Regions from separate parts of the Arthrobacter sp. FW306-06-A genome, predicted to be linked through region 3. Evidence: riboswitches for the same ligand, from Rfam matches in the RefSeq annotation. Region 3 holds a riboswitch; each other region holds the start of a gene.

Region 1 (4,730 bases), on a different contig from region 3:
GCGTGGCCGTTCCACCGGGCGGCAGCCATTAACGCCCGGCACCTGGCCTCCACGATGGACACCCTGGTATCCATCGGGGTCAGTGCAGCGTTCCTGTTTTCGGCGTGGCAGCTTCTGGCCGATCCGTTCATGACCGCACATCCGGGCATGAACATGAGCGACCACGCCCTGTACTTCGAAGTGGCCGCCGTGGTGACCACGTTCCTGCTGCTGGGCCGCTATCTGGAAGCCAACGCCAAACAGCGCGCCGGCAACGCCCTGCGCGCGCTGCTGAACCTCGGCGCCAAGGAAGCCAGCGTGGTCCGGGACGGGGCCGAGTCACGGGTGCCGGTTGATCTGCTCGTTCCGGGGGACGTCTTTATCGTCCGTCCCGGGGAAAAGATCGCCACGGACGGGTTTGTGGTGGAGGGCCAGTCGGCGGTGGACACCTCACTGATCACCGGCGAACCGGTGCCGGTCGAGGTCGGCGTGGACGATTCCGTGATCGGGGCGACCATCAACACCAACGGCCGGCTGCTGGTCAAGGCCACGCGGGTCGGCAGTGAAACCACCCTTGCCCAGATGGGGCGACTGGTCAGCCAGGCCCAAAGCGGTAAGGCGGCGGTCGCGCGATTGGCCGACCGGATCAGCGCGGTCTTTGTCCCGGTCGTCCTGGCCATCTCCGCGCTCACCTTTGGAGCATGGCTGATTGCCGCCGGGGACCCGCAGCCGGCATTCACCGCCGCCGTCGCCGTGCTGGTGATCGCATGCCCCTGTGCGCTGGGTCTGGCAACCCCCACGGCACTGCTCACCGGGACCGGCCGCGGGGCCCAGCTGGGCATCCTGATCAAAGGCCCGCAGGTCCTGGAAGACACCCGAACCGTGGACACCATCGTGCTGGACAAGACCGGGACCGTCACCAGCGGCAAACTTTCCGTCGCGGCTGTGCAGAGCCTGACCGCGGCCGACGGGGACGAGCTGCTCGCCCTGGCCGGGGCAGCCGAAGCCGCCAGCGAACACCCCGTGGCCCATGCCATCGCACGGGCCGCACGCGAACACGCTCCCCTGGCGGCGGTGGCCGACTTCGTCAGCGCCCCGGGCGGGGGCGTGCGCGGCACCGTCAACGGACGCTCAATCGTCGTCGGACGCGCCGGATGGCTCAAGGACAACGGCATCGACACCCCCGCCGAAAGCCTGGAGCATCTGCACGCGCTGGAGGACTCCGGAGCGACCGTGATCTGGGTCGGCGTGAACGGGCAGGCCGCGGGCCTGATCAGCCTCACCGACACCATCAAACCGGGCTCGGCTGCCGCGATCGGCAGGTTGAAGGAACTCGGACTGCGTCCGATCCTGCTGACCGGCGACAACGCCTCCGCGGCGCTGGCCGTTGCCGCGAAGGTGGGCATCCCGGCCGCGGATGTGCTGGCAGGGGTCCTGCCCGAAGGCAAGGTCGAGGCCGTGCGCCGGCTGCAGAAATCCGGCGCGACCGTGGCGATGGCAGGGGATGGCGTTAATGACGCCGCGGCCCTGGCCCAGGCTGACCTGGGCATCGCCATGGGCAGCGGGACCGACGTGGCCATCGCCGCCGCAGACCTGACGGTCATGGGAAGCGATCTGGGGCAGGTCGCGGAAGCCATCGGGCTGTCCCGAAAGACGTTGGCCACGATCAAGACGAACCTGTTCTGGGCGTTCTTCTACAACGCCGTGGGCATCCCGGTCGCCGCGCTGGGCCTGCTGAACCCGATGATCGCCGGCGCCGCGATGGCCGCCAGCTCGGTCCTGGTGGTGACCAACTCGCTGCGGTTGCGCCGCTTCGGACGGACGCAATGAGGTGAAACGCCGCCCACCTGCGGCAGACATGCTGAAGGCCGGTGATGCACAGCCCCCAAGGCAGCACATCACCGGCCTTCAGTAGTTTATTTACCCGCGCGGACGAACGTGACGGCGCCCTTGGAGGCCATCCAGGTCAGCGGGCGGTCTGAGTTTCCGCAACCAGGAACAGCTGACGGATCATAGCCGGAATCCTCGTGTCTCGTTAAATGTAGGCCGAGGGATTGACGGTGGCACCGTTGACTACGACTTCGAAATGAAGATGGCAACCAGTTGACGCCCCGGTCGTACCAACGCCCGCAATCTCTTGGCCCTGCGTTACTGGTTGCCCGATAGAAACACCGATGCTGGCCAAGTGGTTGTATGTGGTCTTCATCCCGTTGCCATGATCCACAACGATCCGGTTGCCACCGCCATATGGGCTCCAGCCCGCCTCGACGACTTTCCCTGAGCCCGCAGCGAACACCGGAGTCGAGCATGCTCCTGTCAGGTCGACGCCAGTGTGCAGTTCGCCGGCAGCTCCGGTGATGGGGCTGACACGGAATCCGTAGGGGGAGCTCACATTCATGGCGGCCAGTGGTGCCCTCAGGCCGCTGGACTGCTCAGTGGGGGCCACCGCATCCGGTGCCACTGGGGTCGATCCTGAAACCGTTCCGGCAGCCTCCACGGGCGACGCCGGTTCAGGAGCCGGCTGGGAGGTCACTGCGGGGCTGTCAAAGGTCAGGATGGCGGTCGGCACTGCGGTAACGGCAGCCTCAACGGCAGGAACTGTGGACGCGGCGGTCCGGTCCGGGGCTCCGGCGCGGCCACCCGGGTCGGCCTGCGCAGCCGAAAGGGCCGTCAGGGCGATCATTCCCGTGACGGCAGCTGTAACGCCCCACTGTTGGCTCCGCAGCAGAATGGCAGCGTCACGCATAAGGGGGCGGCGTGGCCTGGGAGCAGGAAGGGCACGGCGACGGCCGTGTTTGGGCTGGGCAGACAAGATAGTGGTCCTCTCGGCGCCGGCGAAGTTAGCTGTCGGATTCGGACGAGTGGACTGTCCGGCTGCTGGAGGACGCGCGGCAGCGCAGCCGCCAAGTAGCTTCGCCCCAAGGCGCGCTCCGCGCGCGCCGTAAGTGGATCCTCCGCCCCCGCCTTGAGAAATTCATAGTTATAGGCCGCCGGCGGGGTTTGGCGTAGCGGGCAACACATACCCGCCAGGGGTATGCCTCCCTAGAGTAGCGAACCGTTCGCATAAGTTACAAATCCGTTATTCACTCCACTCGCGGCTGCCTGACCCAAGCAGCGCGCATTGCCCGCACGGTGGCGGGCGGACATCGTGATCGGGCGATCCGGTGGTTACGGGCACTGACCCGGCCGGATCGCGCAACCGATTGGCTGCCCCGCCGTACGCTGGCGCGCATAGAGACCAACCTGTTTTGGGCGTTCTTCTCTAACGCCGTCGGCATCCCGGTCGCCGCGCTGGGCCTGCGCAACCCGATGATCGCCGGCGCTGCGATGGCCGCCAGCTCGGTCCTGGTGGCTACCAACCATGTGCGGTCGCGCCGCTTTGGACCGCCGTTACGGGATGAATCTGCGTCCAACCGGGGCAGAAGTGCTGAAGGGCCGGTGATGCACAGCCCCCAAGGCAGTGCATCACCGGCCCTTCAGTGGCTTACTTACCGGCGCGGACGAACGTGACGCTGCCCTTGGAGGTCATCCAGGTCAGCGGGTGCACTGCGGTTTCGTTCTTCCCGTTCAGGCCCGAGCTGAGGACCTGGCCGTTGCCGACGTAGATTCCTACGTGGCCGGGCTGCATGACCATGTCGCCGGGCTGCGGGTCGGTGACCACGGTGCCGTAGTTCATGAACTGCATGGGACCCAGGTCCCCGACACGGATACCGGCAGCGTTGAGGGCGTTTTCGACCAGTCGGGTGCAGTCCTGGATCATGCCGATCTGGGCGTAGGCGGAGGAAACCATGATGGCGTTGATACCGCCGGCCACGGGCGCGGCTACAGGAGCGGCAGCAGCAGGGGCAACCGTCACCCGCGCCTTCACGGGCGCAGCCGCTGCAGCCACCACGGGTGCGGCGGACGCCTTGGGCGCCTCGACGGCGGCTGGCTTGGGTGCTTCCACCACCGGCGCCGGGGTGGTCTCCACCGCGGGGCGCTCGAAGGAAATCCGGACCGTTGCGTCCGCACTGAGCGGGGCCTGGACCTGGCTGGCGACTTCCAGTGCCTGAGCCGGCTCCGCCTCACGCTGGGCCGGGGCATCGGCTGCCTGGGCGGCAATGCCACTGGTCAGGACAAGGCCGGACGCCGCGGCGATAACGGCCGCCTGCCGGCCGGCGGCACCGGCGTTTCCGGCGACCGATTTGGACAACACCGCAAGGGCGCTGGTCTGGACAGGGACCGCGCGGTGGCGGCCGTGAGCTTTGCGCATGGGCATGAAAGGGCCTCTCCCACTGCCTGCGAGGTTAGCTGTCGGATTCGGATGGGAGACACCCGGCCGGACCGGCGCCAAAAGCACCAGGCACGGCTTCACCCCAAGACCTGCCCGCAGCAGGCCACTGTTGGTTTCCCCGTCTCTGCCGGACGAAAGTTGCGAACGGATCCCGGGCAGCGGCAGAGTTAGGCAAGTCCGCTCGGGAGTGCCGCATTCGGAGAAACCGGCACGGCTTCGACCGTACTTCACGCAGGCCTCATTTGTCACATTTGAATAACATGAGATGCTTATCACAGGACATCTCCTTTCTTCCCGATACCCCCACCCGGTATAGTTTCTGTTGTTGTCAGTGAAGTGGTATGTCCCGGCCGGCCCCTGCGCCCGGCTTTCACAGCCGTTCAATCCCAGCGCCCATTAGTCCTTCGTCAAGGAATGGAAACTGACATGTGTGGAACCGAAAACCGTACCCAGCTGCCGCTTGCTTCCTCCGCGTCCG
Region 2 (4,730 bases), on a different contig from region 3:
GCATAAACGTCCACCCCGGCCTCGGCCTGTGCCATTGGTCGGGTGCCGGGCTCGGACTTGATGATCGAGGAGGCTTCCAGGAAAGGTGCCTTGTTGGTGGCCGCAGCGAACTTGGACCCGAACTCGCCAAAGGAGAGGTGCTGGGCCTTCTTCTCCACCAGGCCGAAGCTCGCGATATCCCAGAAAGCAGTGGAGCCGCCAACGCCAAGGACAACCTCGTAGCCTTCCGGGGCGCGGAAGAACTGGCTCAGCCCTTCACGGACGGACCCCACCAGGTTCTTGACCGGGGCTTGGCGGTGAGAGGTGCCGAGGATGGTTTTGGACGCTGCGGCGAGGGCATCGATCTGTTCCTGCCGGACCTTTGACGGACCGGCACCGAACCGTCCGTCCTTGGGCAGGAGGTCGGCGGGAATCGTGATGCTGGTGTCGCTCACAGGTGCTCCAATTTCGGCGGGGACGAACGCTTTGGTCCGCACGGGCGGGTTGTGGTGGCCGGCAGCCGGGCGGCGGCTGTGCCATAGGCCTTTCCCATTCTGCCTGAACAGCGGCGGTGGGCGGCAACCGGCAGCGGCAAAGTCCAGACACTGAGACAACGCGGCGGGCGTGCAAGTGTCCCGCCTGTGCAACCCTTCCGCGTGCACCTGTTGCGGCTCCCCTTGGGGCCGCAGCTATTCGGACAAAGTCAAAATAGGCTAAGCTTTCCCCCGGACTACCTCGCGGGAAGAGGCGATACGGTGGGACAACGCAAGGTACTGCGCTCGAGGAGCTGAGCTGGATGACGGATCTGATCGACACTACGGAGATGTACCTCAGGACCATCCTGGAGCTTGAGGAAGAAAACATCGTTGCCCTCCGGGCCCGTATTGCCGAGCGCTTGCGCCACTCCGGCCCCACCGTCTCCCAGACCATCGGCAGGATGGAGCGCGATGGACTCGTTGTTGTCTCTGGTGACAGGCATTTGGAGCTCACTGACACCGGGCGCAAGCGCGCCACGGAGGTGATGCGCAAGCACCGGCTGGCCGAACGCCTGCTGGCGGACGTCATCGGGCTGGACTGGGCCTACGTCCACGATGAAGCCTGCCGCTGGGAACATGTGATGAGTGAGCGGGTGGAGCGCCGCATCTACGAGATACTGGACCACCCCACCGAATCCCCGTACGGCAACCCCATCCCGGGCCTTGCCGCGCTGGGCGGCCGGCCGGCCCCCGGCTTCGGTGACGGCGCCATCAGCCTGGTGGAGGCGATGAAGAGCTACGTGCCTGCTTCCGGCGTGACCATCAGCCGCCTCGCGGAGCCGATCCAGGTGGAGCCGGAGCTGCTGTCGCAGTTGGACGAAGGCGGAATCCGGCCCGGCGCTGCAGTGGCCCTGGAGCGCGTGGGCGACTACATCTCGGTGCGGGTGGCCGGGATTGAAGGAGCGCTGGAGCTTCCGCCGGAGGTTGCCGCACACGTCTTTGTGGCCGTCAAGCAGGGCTGAAGCGAAACTTCCATACCCCGGACCTGCCCTTCCAGCCAAAGATAACGGAATTGTTACCTAGGGTCTTAAGCCCCTATAGTAGAACCAGTCGTTTGAAACTTAAGCGTTACCTGATCCGGAGCCGAGCTCTGCCAGCGGATCGGGTGCACGAGTCGTTACTGGCAGAGGCGGGGGAACCACAAGCGGCAGCGGGGGACTGCCTTGGGGTGAAGTCCGTCAGCAGCAAGCCTCTCCAGTGAAGGATTCTTCCGGGAATACCCCTGCGCAGAAGCTTGCCCTTGGCGGGCCGGGTCTTTGATCTCTCTGACCCGAATCCGACAGCTAACTCCGCAGGCTTTTCCAGAGAGGAACCCTTCTTGACCATGCAAACCCCCCGGGGACGCCGCCGTGCTGCCGGCCCCCCTTCGGCGCCGCGGGTTGTCGAAGTTGTCGCAGCGGAGCGCCCCCGCGACCTCCATCGCGACGCCCGCCGCCGCCGGGGTCCGTTCCGCCAGATGACGGAGTTTGCCGCTGCCAGCGGCATCGGCCAGAAGGCCGGCATTGCCCTGGCAGCCACCGGCCTGGTGCTGACCGTGACCGTGCCCGCCACAAGTCCCGTTATGGCCACTGATGCCGCCGGCAGCGCCCCGCTTGCAGCCTCCTCTGTCACGCCGCAGCCCGAGATCTCGGCCGACATCGGTGCCCAGATCGACTTCAGCCGGTCCGCCGTGGTGACCCAGGCGGACCCGGACGGGAAGCTAAAGCAACTGCTGAGTGCCCAGTCGGCCGGCTCCGTGACGCGTGCCGCGTCAGCCGGCACCCTGGCCGCACCGCTGGCATCCCTTGCCACCGCTTCCCCCTTCGGTTACCGGGTCAGCCCGATTACTGGAGGCTCGGGCGACTTCCACCGGGGCCAGGACTTCGTGGCGCAGTGTGGGACATCCGTCCTGGCGGCCGCCACGGGTACCGTGACCTTCGCGGGCTGGCATCAGTTCGGCGGCGGAAACCGAGTGGTCATCGACCACGGGAACGGGCTGGAAACCACCTACAACCACCTGTCGTCCTTCAATGTGAAGGTGGGCCAGACCGTCTCCCGCGGGGATGTGGTGGCGCTGAGCGGCACCACTGGTGCGTCCACCGGCTGCCACCTGCACTTCGAAGTCCAGGTCAATGGCGAAGTGGTCGATCCCATGGGCTGGTTGTAACCGAATGATTGCGCACTCTCAGATCGCCGTGACTAGCCGTGACCTGAATGTGACATTGAAACAAAACTGTTGTACCGTCTAACTCGCGTCAACTTTTCCGAAGTTGACGCTCTTGAGTGGATTGCCTAACTCTGCCACCGCTCAAGGTCCGTTCGCATTTCATCGTCTGGCAGGGGCGGGGGAACCAATTTCGGCCTTCATTCAGAAGGCCTTGGGGTTAAGTCACAAGCTTCCCAGGAAGCAGCGTGGCCGGGTGACTCCCATCCGAATCCGACAGCTCACCTCGCAGGCATTGGGAGAGGCTACCTTCGTGTCTTCACGCCATAATTCTGCGCGCCACCGTGCGCAAACGGTTCGCACCAACCCCTTGGATGCCGTTTCCAAGGCCGTGAGTGCAAATGCCGGGACCGTAGGCCGCCAGGCTGCCGTTGTGGCAGCCGCCTCGGGCCTGATCCTGAGCATGGGCCTGCCGGCCACTGCTGCTGATACCACTGCCGGTGTCTCAGCTTCCACTGAGTCCGGTTCGGCCCAAACGGCCCTCGCAGTCACCGCTGCCCCCACCGCCACGGTTTCCTTTGAACGTCCCGTGGTCAAAACCACCGCTGCTCCCAAGGTGCAGCCGGTGCGTACCCAGTCCACCGACACGGCCACCGCTGCTGCTGCTGCCGGCCAGGACGCCGCGCCGGCCGCCAAGACCGCCCAGACCGTCTCCTCGGCGGCGACCTCGGGCATCGCAGCCATCGCCTACACCGGCATCGGCCACTCGTACGTGTGGGGCGGCACCAGCCCCGTCACCGGCTGGGACTGCTCCGGGTTCGTGCAGTGGGTTTACGCCCAGGCAGGCATCAGCATTCCCCGCACCAACGCGTGGAGCATCATGACCCCCACCTCCGCGCCGCAGCCGGGTGACCTGGTTGTCCAGAACGGCGGCGCCCACGTTGGCATCTACGTCGGCAACGGCATGATGATCAGCGCACTCAACCCCTCACAGGGCACGCTGCTCCACTCGCCTGCAGCCACCGGTACCTCGTCGTACTACCACCTCAACAAATAGTTCTTGGGCTCCGTGCTCCAAGGGCTATTTCTTTGCCCAAAGCTTCTTCGCTAGAAACCACATCCCCGTTCGGGACGCGCCGGCGTACCCCCAAGATGCCGGCGCGTCCAACACACTTTGCCTGCCTACCTGCGGTTGCAAGGAAAACGAAAGAGAGAACTGATGACGACTCGTGCTACCGCACGGCACCGCGCCGAGGTCACCAAGACCAACTCGATCGCTGTCATTGCCAAGGCTGTCAGCGACAACGCCGGCGGCATGGGCCGCCAGGCTGCGGTCATCGCCGCCGCTTCCGGCCTGGTCCTGACCAGCGGCATTGCGGCCAACGCCGCCGATGCCAACGTCAAGCGCGACTCTGCTCCCGCCTCCGCGCTGGAAGTTGAATCCGCCGTCGACGCCCCGATTTCCGCCGCTTCCACCATTGCGATCAGCTTCGAGAAGCCAGCTGTGACCACCACGCCGGCCCCCGTCGTCGAGCCCGAGCCCCAGGTTCAGGTGGAGGAAGCTGCCCCTGCTCCCGCCGCCCAGCCCGTTGCCGCTCCCAAGGTCACCGCCAAGGTCGCCACCGCCGCTGCCCCGGCCGCTCCCGCAGCCCAGGCTTCTGCCAGCGGCAAGGGTGCTGCAATCCTCTCCGCCGCCTACGCCCAGCTTGGCGTCCACCAGGACTGCACCATGCTGGTGACCAACGCCCTGGCCGCCGTCGGCATCCACTTCCACGACTGGCCCGCCGGCTACCTGTCCCTGGGGGACACGGTGCCTGCTTCCCAGGCACAGCCCGGCGACCTGATCTACTACGCCGATGGTGGCGGAGGAATGGCACACATCGCTGTTTACGCCGGAAACGGCATGGCCGTGCATGGCGGCTTCAACGGCAACGACACCGTGGTCTTCAGCGCAAACGTGGGCTCCGGGCCGGTTTTCATCCACGTCAGGTAAGCACCGCATGTCCGGCACTGGCAACAGCCAGTGCTTGTCCAAGGACCCCCGCCCTCGCAGCGGGGGTCCTTGGCGTTTA
Region 3 (4,730 bases):
GGCGATGCTCGCCTTCCTCTACTCCATTTCCGAAGGGTTGGAGGAATACTCGCTGGCCAAAACCCGGCGCGGCTTGCGGGCCCTGCTGGACCTCGTCCCGGCCGAAGCGACAGTCCTTCGCGGCGGAACGGAGGTCACCGTTGACCCGGCCGAGCTCGTTCCGGGGGACCGGATGGTCGTCCGCCCGGGCGAACGGCTGGCCACCGACGGCCGGATCATCACCGGCCGCACCTCCCTGGACACCTCGGCCCTGACCGGTGAATCCGTGCCGGTGGAGGCCGGTCCCGGCAGCGAGGTCTACGCCGGGTCCATCAACGGCACCGGGCCGCTGGAAGTCGAAGTCACCAGCACCGCGGAGAACAACTCCCTGGCCCGCATCGTGCACATCGTCGAGGCCGAACAGTCCCGCAAGGGACCCGGGCAGCGCCTGGCGGACAACATCGCCAGCAAGCTCGTCCCCGGCATCCTGATCGCCGCGGCCCTGATCATCGCCTTCGGCTTCATCGTCGGAGAGCCGCTGCTGTGGTTCGAACGCGCCCTGGTCGTCCTCGTGGCCGCATCGCCGTGCGCTTTGGCGATCTCCGTCCCGGTCACCGTTGTCGCCTCCGTCGGCGCCGCCAGCCGCATCGGCGTGCTGATCAAGGGCGGCGGCGCACTGGAAACCCTCGGCAAGATCCGCACCATCGCCCTGGACAAGACCGGCACCCTGACCCGGAACAAGCCCGAAGTCATCGATGTCGCCGCCGCCGGGACCACTACCCGCGAAGACGTTCTTGCCCTCGCAGCCGGGCTGGAGGCCCGCATCGAACACCCCCTGGCCCGAGCCATCCTCGCCGCATCCCCGGCCAGGGCCGACGTGACCGACGTGGACACCGTCCCCGGCGCCGGCCTGGAAGGCCGCTTCGAAGGCAAGACCGTCCGGCTGGGCCGCCCCGGCTGGATCAACGCCGGCGCCCTTGCCGGGGATGTCGAGCGGATGCAAACGGCAGGCGCCACCGCCGTCCTGATCGAATCCGCCGGCGAAGTCATTGGTGCCGTGGCAGTCCGTGACGAACTGCGCCCCGAAGCCCGGGACGTCATCGCCCGGCTGACCGCCTCCGGGTACACCACGGCCATGCTCACCGGTGATAACGCGATCACCGCCGCGGCCCTGGGCAAGGACGCAGGCATCACCGAAGTCCACGCCGACCTCCGCCCGGAAGACAAGGCCGAGATCATCCGGACCCTGAAGTCCCGCCAGCCCACCGCCATGGTCGGTGACGGCGTCAACGACGCCCCGGCCCTGGCCACCGCCGACACCGGTATTGCCATGGGCGCCATGGGCACCGACGTCGCCATTGAAACCGCCGACATCGCCCTGATGGGCGAGGACCTGAACCACCTGCCCCAGGTCCTGGACCACGCCCGCCGGACCCGGTCCATCATGCTGCAGAACGTGGGCCTGTCCCTGCTGCTGATCGCAATCCTGATCCCGCTGGCACTGGTCGGCGCCCTGGGACTGGCTGCGGTCGTCCTGATCCACGAACTCGCCGAAATCGTGGTGATCGGCAACGGCGTCCGCGCCGGCCGGATCAGCCGCAAGACAGCACTCCGGGCGGCCAAACCCGCGCCGGCACTGGAACCTGCCGCGTGAGCGTCCCGTCACCGGCAGATCCGGCAGATCCGGCAAGGACACCACCAATTGGCGCCAAAGCATGGCGGGTAAAAATTGGCCTGCTCGTCTCGGCCGCCGTGCTCGGGGTGGCCGACCTGGTTATCAAGGCCTTGGCCGAGGAACTGCTCTCCAACGGTGCCACGGTCGATCTGGGCCTGGTGAACCTGAAACTGCTGTACAACACCGGGGTCGCTTTCAGCCTCGGGGCTAACCTCGCCCCGTGGCTGGTCATTGCCGCGACCGCCATCATCGTCCTGGCCATGGCCTGGTACGCAGTGTCCACCGCCCCCGCCATGCCGGCGCTCTCCCGGGCGGGTGCGGCGATGGTGGTTGGCGGCGGTGCCGGGAACCTTGTGGACCGGATGGACGGGCGCGGCGTCGTGGACTACCTGCACAGCGGCTGGTTTCCCACCTTCAACCTCGCCGACGTGTTCGTCACCGTCGGCGTAGGGCTGTACGTGCTGGGCAGCCTGCTGGGATCCCGCGAACAGGAAAAGGCGTAACCAGCTGCAGTCCGGACACGGGCCTCCTGACGCTGGAAGTGACTTGCTCATCCTGGCCACGACGGCCGTATTAGCAGCGACCAACATCGATGACATTGCTTCCATGCTTTTCCGGTCCTTGAAAATGAAGGATCGATGGGCGCTGGGATTGAACGGCTGTGGAAGGCAGTGCAGGCACCGGCGGGGTCTGACCAGGTCACTGACGACATCCCCGAAAATACCCCCGCGTATCTGCCGGGTGCCAAGCAGGTTGTTACCACAGTCAGGGCGTTACGCAAATGTGACAAATGGGGCTTTTGTGACATAGGGTCTGACCGTGCCGGTTTCTCCGAATACGGCACTCCCGAGCAGACTTGCCTAACTCTGCCGCTGCCAGGGATCCGTTCGTAAAATTCGTCCGGCAGAGACGGGGAACCCAGAGTTGGCCCGCTTCGAGCAGGCCTTGGGGTGAAGCCGTGCCTGGTGCCTTTCGTGCACCACCGCGGCCGGGTGTCTCCCATCCGAATCCGACAGCTAACCTCGCAGGCAGTGGGAGAGGCCCTTTCATGCCCATGCGCAAAACTCACGGCCGCCACCGCGCGGTCTCCGTCCAGACCAGCGCCATCGCCGTGCTGTCCCAATCCGTCGCCGCAAACGCCGGCACCGCAGGCCGCCAGGCAGCCGTCCTCGCAGCAGCCTCCGGCCTCGTCCTGACCGGTGGCATCACCGCCGCCCAGGCAGCAGACACCCCGGCCCAGCGCGACGCCGAGCCGGCATCCACCCTCGAAGTCGCAGGCCAGGCCCAGACCCCGCTGACCGCCGACGCCACGATCCAGATCACCTTCGAGCGTCCCGCAGTGGAAACCACGCCTGCACCCGTCGTGGAAGCACCCAAGCCAGTCGCCGCCGAAGCGCCCAAAGCCACGGTCCCCGTGGGCGCTGCCACTGTGAAGCCAGCCGCTGCGCCCGCCAAGGCCCAGGTCACCGTCACCCCTGCCGCGCCGGCGCCCGCGCCGGCCGCGGGCGGGATCAACGCCATCATGCTGTCCTCCGCCTACGCCCAGATCGGTATGATCCAGGACTGCACACGGCTGGTCGAAAACGCCCTCAACGCTGCCGGCATCCCCGTCGGCGACCTCGGCCCGATGCAGTTCATGAACTACGGCACCGTCGTCACCGACCCCCAGCCCGGCGACATGGTCATGCAGCCCGGCCACGTAGGAATCTACGTCGGCAACGGCCAAGTCCTCAGCTCCGGCCTGAACGGCAAGAACGAAACAGCGGTCCACCCCCTGACCTGGATGACCTCCAAAGGCGCCGTGACCTTCGTGCGCGCAGGCAAATAAAACCACTGAAGGCCGGTGATTCAATGCCTTGGGGGCAATGAATCACCGGCCTTCAGCATGCCCTCGCACACTGGACCCTCTGTCGAGGGTCGAGTACCCTGCCTCTTACTCCGGTCCGGCGCCTCAAAACCTCTGCACCCTCACACCAAGGGACCGGAGACGCCGGAAGGTCCCGCCGAAGCCTGTTGTGCTGAGGTGCAACCGTACAGCCGAAGGCTCGCCCGTTTCCACGGACAGGCCCCGTGGCTGTTGAACCCTCCAGAGGAGTTCCGGCGAGAACGGCAAGACGTACTGCGGGCGCCAACCCCCTGCGTGGCGGCACGTGAAAAGGTGGGCATGGCTTTTCCGCATATGCTGGATGGGTGCTAAACGAGTTTTGGGCCACCGCACCTGCATCGTACAAAGCGGTTGTTTTCAGTGCCATGGCCCTGATTGCGCTGGGAATCGCGATTAACATTTTTGGCCAGACCGCCAAAAATGAGGCCCTGTCGTTTGCATCGCTGGCTGTCATAGGCGCGGGACTGCTGCTTCACGCTGCAGGGGTTGTCATCCGCGGACATCAGGTCCAGAAACGCCTTCGAAATTCTTCAAGAAAAGGATGACCCAGTGCAGAACGCTTTCGTCGCGGCTGGCCTGCAGGCCCTAAGCACGATGCCTACTCCCGGTCCCGGAACTGACGGGCTGAGGCCCGGTTTGAGTCCCGATCAGGTATCACCGGGATTTCTCGGGTTTCTGATGACCGCGTTTATGGTCATAGCCGTCGTGATGCTCATGGTGTCCATGACCCGGCGGATCCGCCGGGTTCGCTACCAGGCGCAGGTCCGTCTGCCAGGGCAGGACAGTCCGGACGCAGCGGATACGAACCTTGCCACCGCCGGTGAGCCGCAAGCCGGCAAGCCCACACCCTAACGAAACTTCCGGGGCCCTGTCGAGTGGTTCGCCAATATGTTCCAGCACCAGCCACGTGCATTGACGCAGTGGCTGACCTGCACGGACCTGGTGGACGCGCGAGTCCATTCATCCATTCCTGTACAGTCGTGAGGAGCCTCATCGCGCCCCACGGATGCTGTCCCGCCCCCGGGCCAGTCCTGACGATGATTCAAGGAACCGTATGACCGCTGAAAATACAATGGCCGAGGGTCCTCATCGGCCGGCCGCGCCGTCCCGGGCATCGGGTATGCCGCTTGGTTGCCGGCGTTTGTTGATGGTTGGCGGTATCTGCGTTCCAATCGGCCTCGTTGCCGGACC

What was found. A riboswitch is a leader RNA that binds a small molecule or an ion and turns the genes downstream of it on or off. The one in region 3 is predicted to bind cyclic di-AMP.
Region 1: it holds a riboswitch for cyclic di-AMP, as region 3 does, so the genes downstream of both, LFT49_RS22655 (M23 family metallopeptidase) here and LFT49_RS22015 (NlpC/P60 family protein) in region 3, are expected to answer to the same signal.
Region 2: it holds a riboswitch for cyclic di-AMP, as region 3 does, so the genes downstream of both, LFT49_RS04650 (C40 family peptidase) here and LFT49_RS22015 (NlpC/P60 family protein) in region 3, are expected to answer to the same signal.

What each region holds. Positions count from the first base shown of each region.
Region 1 is NZ_CP084553.1:73,150-77,879, reverse strand. Features, by position in the region: gene LFT49_RS21505 (heavy metal translocating P-type ATPase) at 1-1,809, shown strand, start outside; gene LFT49_RS22655 (M23 family metallopeptidase) at 2,015-2,662, opposite strand; cyclic di-AMP (ydaO/yuaA leader) riboswitch at 2,797-2,961, opposite strand; gene LFT49_RS21495 (NlpC/P60 family protein) at 3,464-4,237, opposite strand; cyclic di-AMP (ydaO/yuaA leader) riboswitch at 4,245-4,426, opposite strand; gene LFT49_RS21490 (heavy-metal-associated domain-containing protein) at 4,667-4,730, shown strand, end outside.
Region 2 is NZ_CP084552.1:967,297-972,026, forward strand. Features, by position in the region: gene serC (phosphoserine transaminase) at 1-434, opposite strand, end outside; gene LFT49_RS04640 (metal-dependent transcriptional regulator) at 776-1,477, shown strand; cyclic di-AMP (ydaO/yuaA leader) riboswitch at 1,618-1,829, shown strand; gene LFT49_RS04645 (M23 family metallopeptidase) at 1,840-2,661, shown strand; cyclic di-AMP (ydaO/yuaA leader) riboswitch at 2,790-2,967, shown strand; gene LFT49_RS04650 (C40 family peptidase) at 3,029-3,715, shown strand; gene LFT49_RS04655 (NlpC/P60 family protein) at 3,878-4,651, shown strand.
Region 3 is NZ_CP084554.1:41,203-45,932, reverse strand. Features, by position in the region: gene LFT49_RS22025 (heavy metal translocating P-type ATPase) at 1-1,633, shown strand, start outside; gene lspA (signal peptidase II) at 1,681-2,157, shown strand; cyclic di-AMP (ydaO/yuaA leader) riboswitch at 2,502-2,699, shown strand; gene LFT49_RS22015 (NlpC/P60 family protein) at 2,703-3,482, shown strand; gene LFT49_RS22010 (DUF3188 domain-containing protein) at 3,845-4,084, shown strand; gene LFT49_RS22005 (hypothetical protein) at 4,218-4,391, shown strand.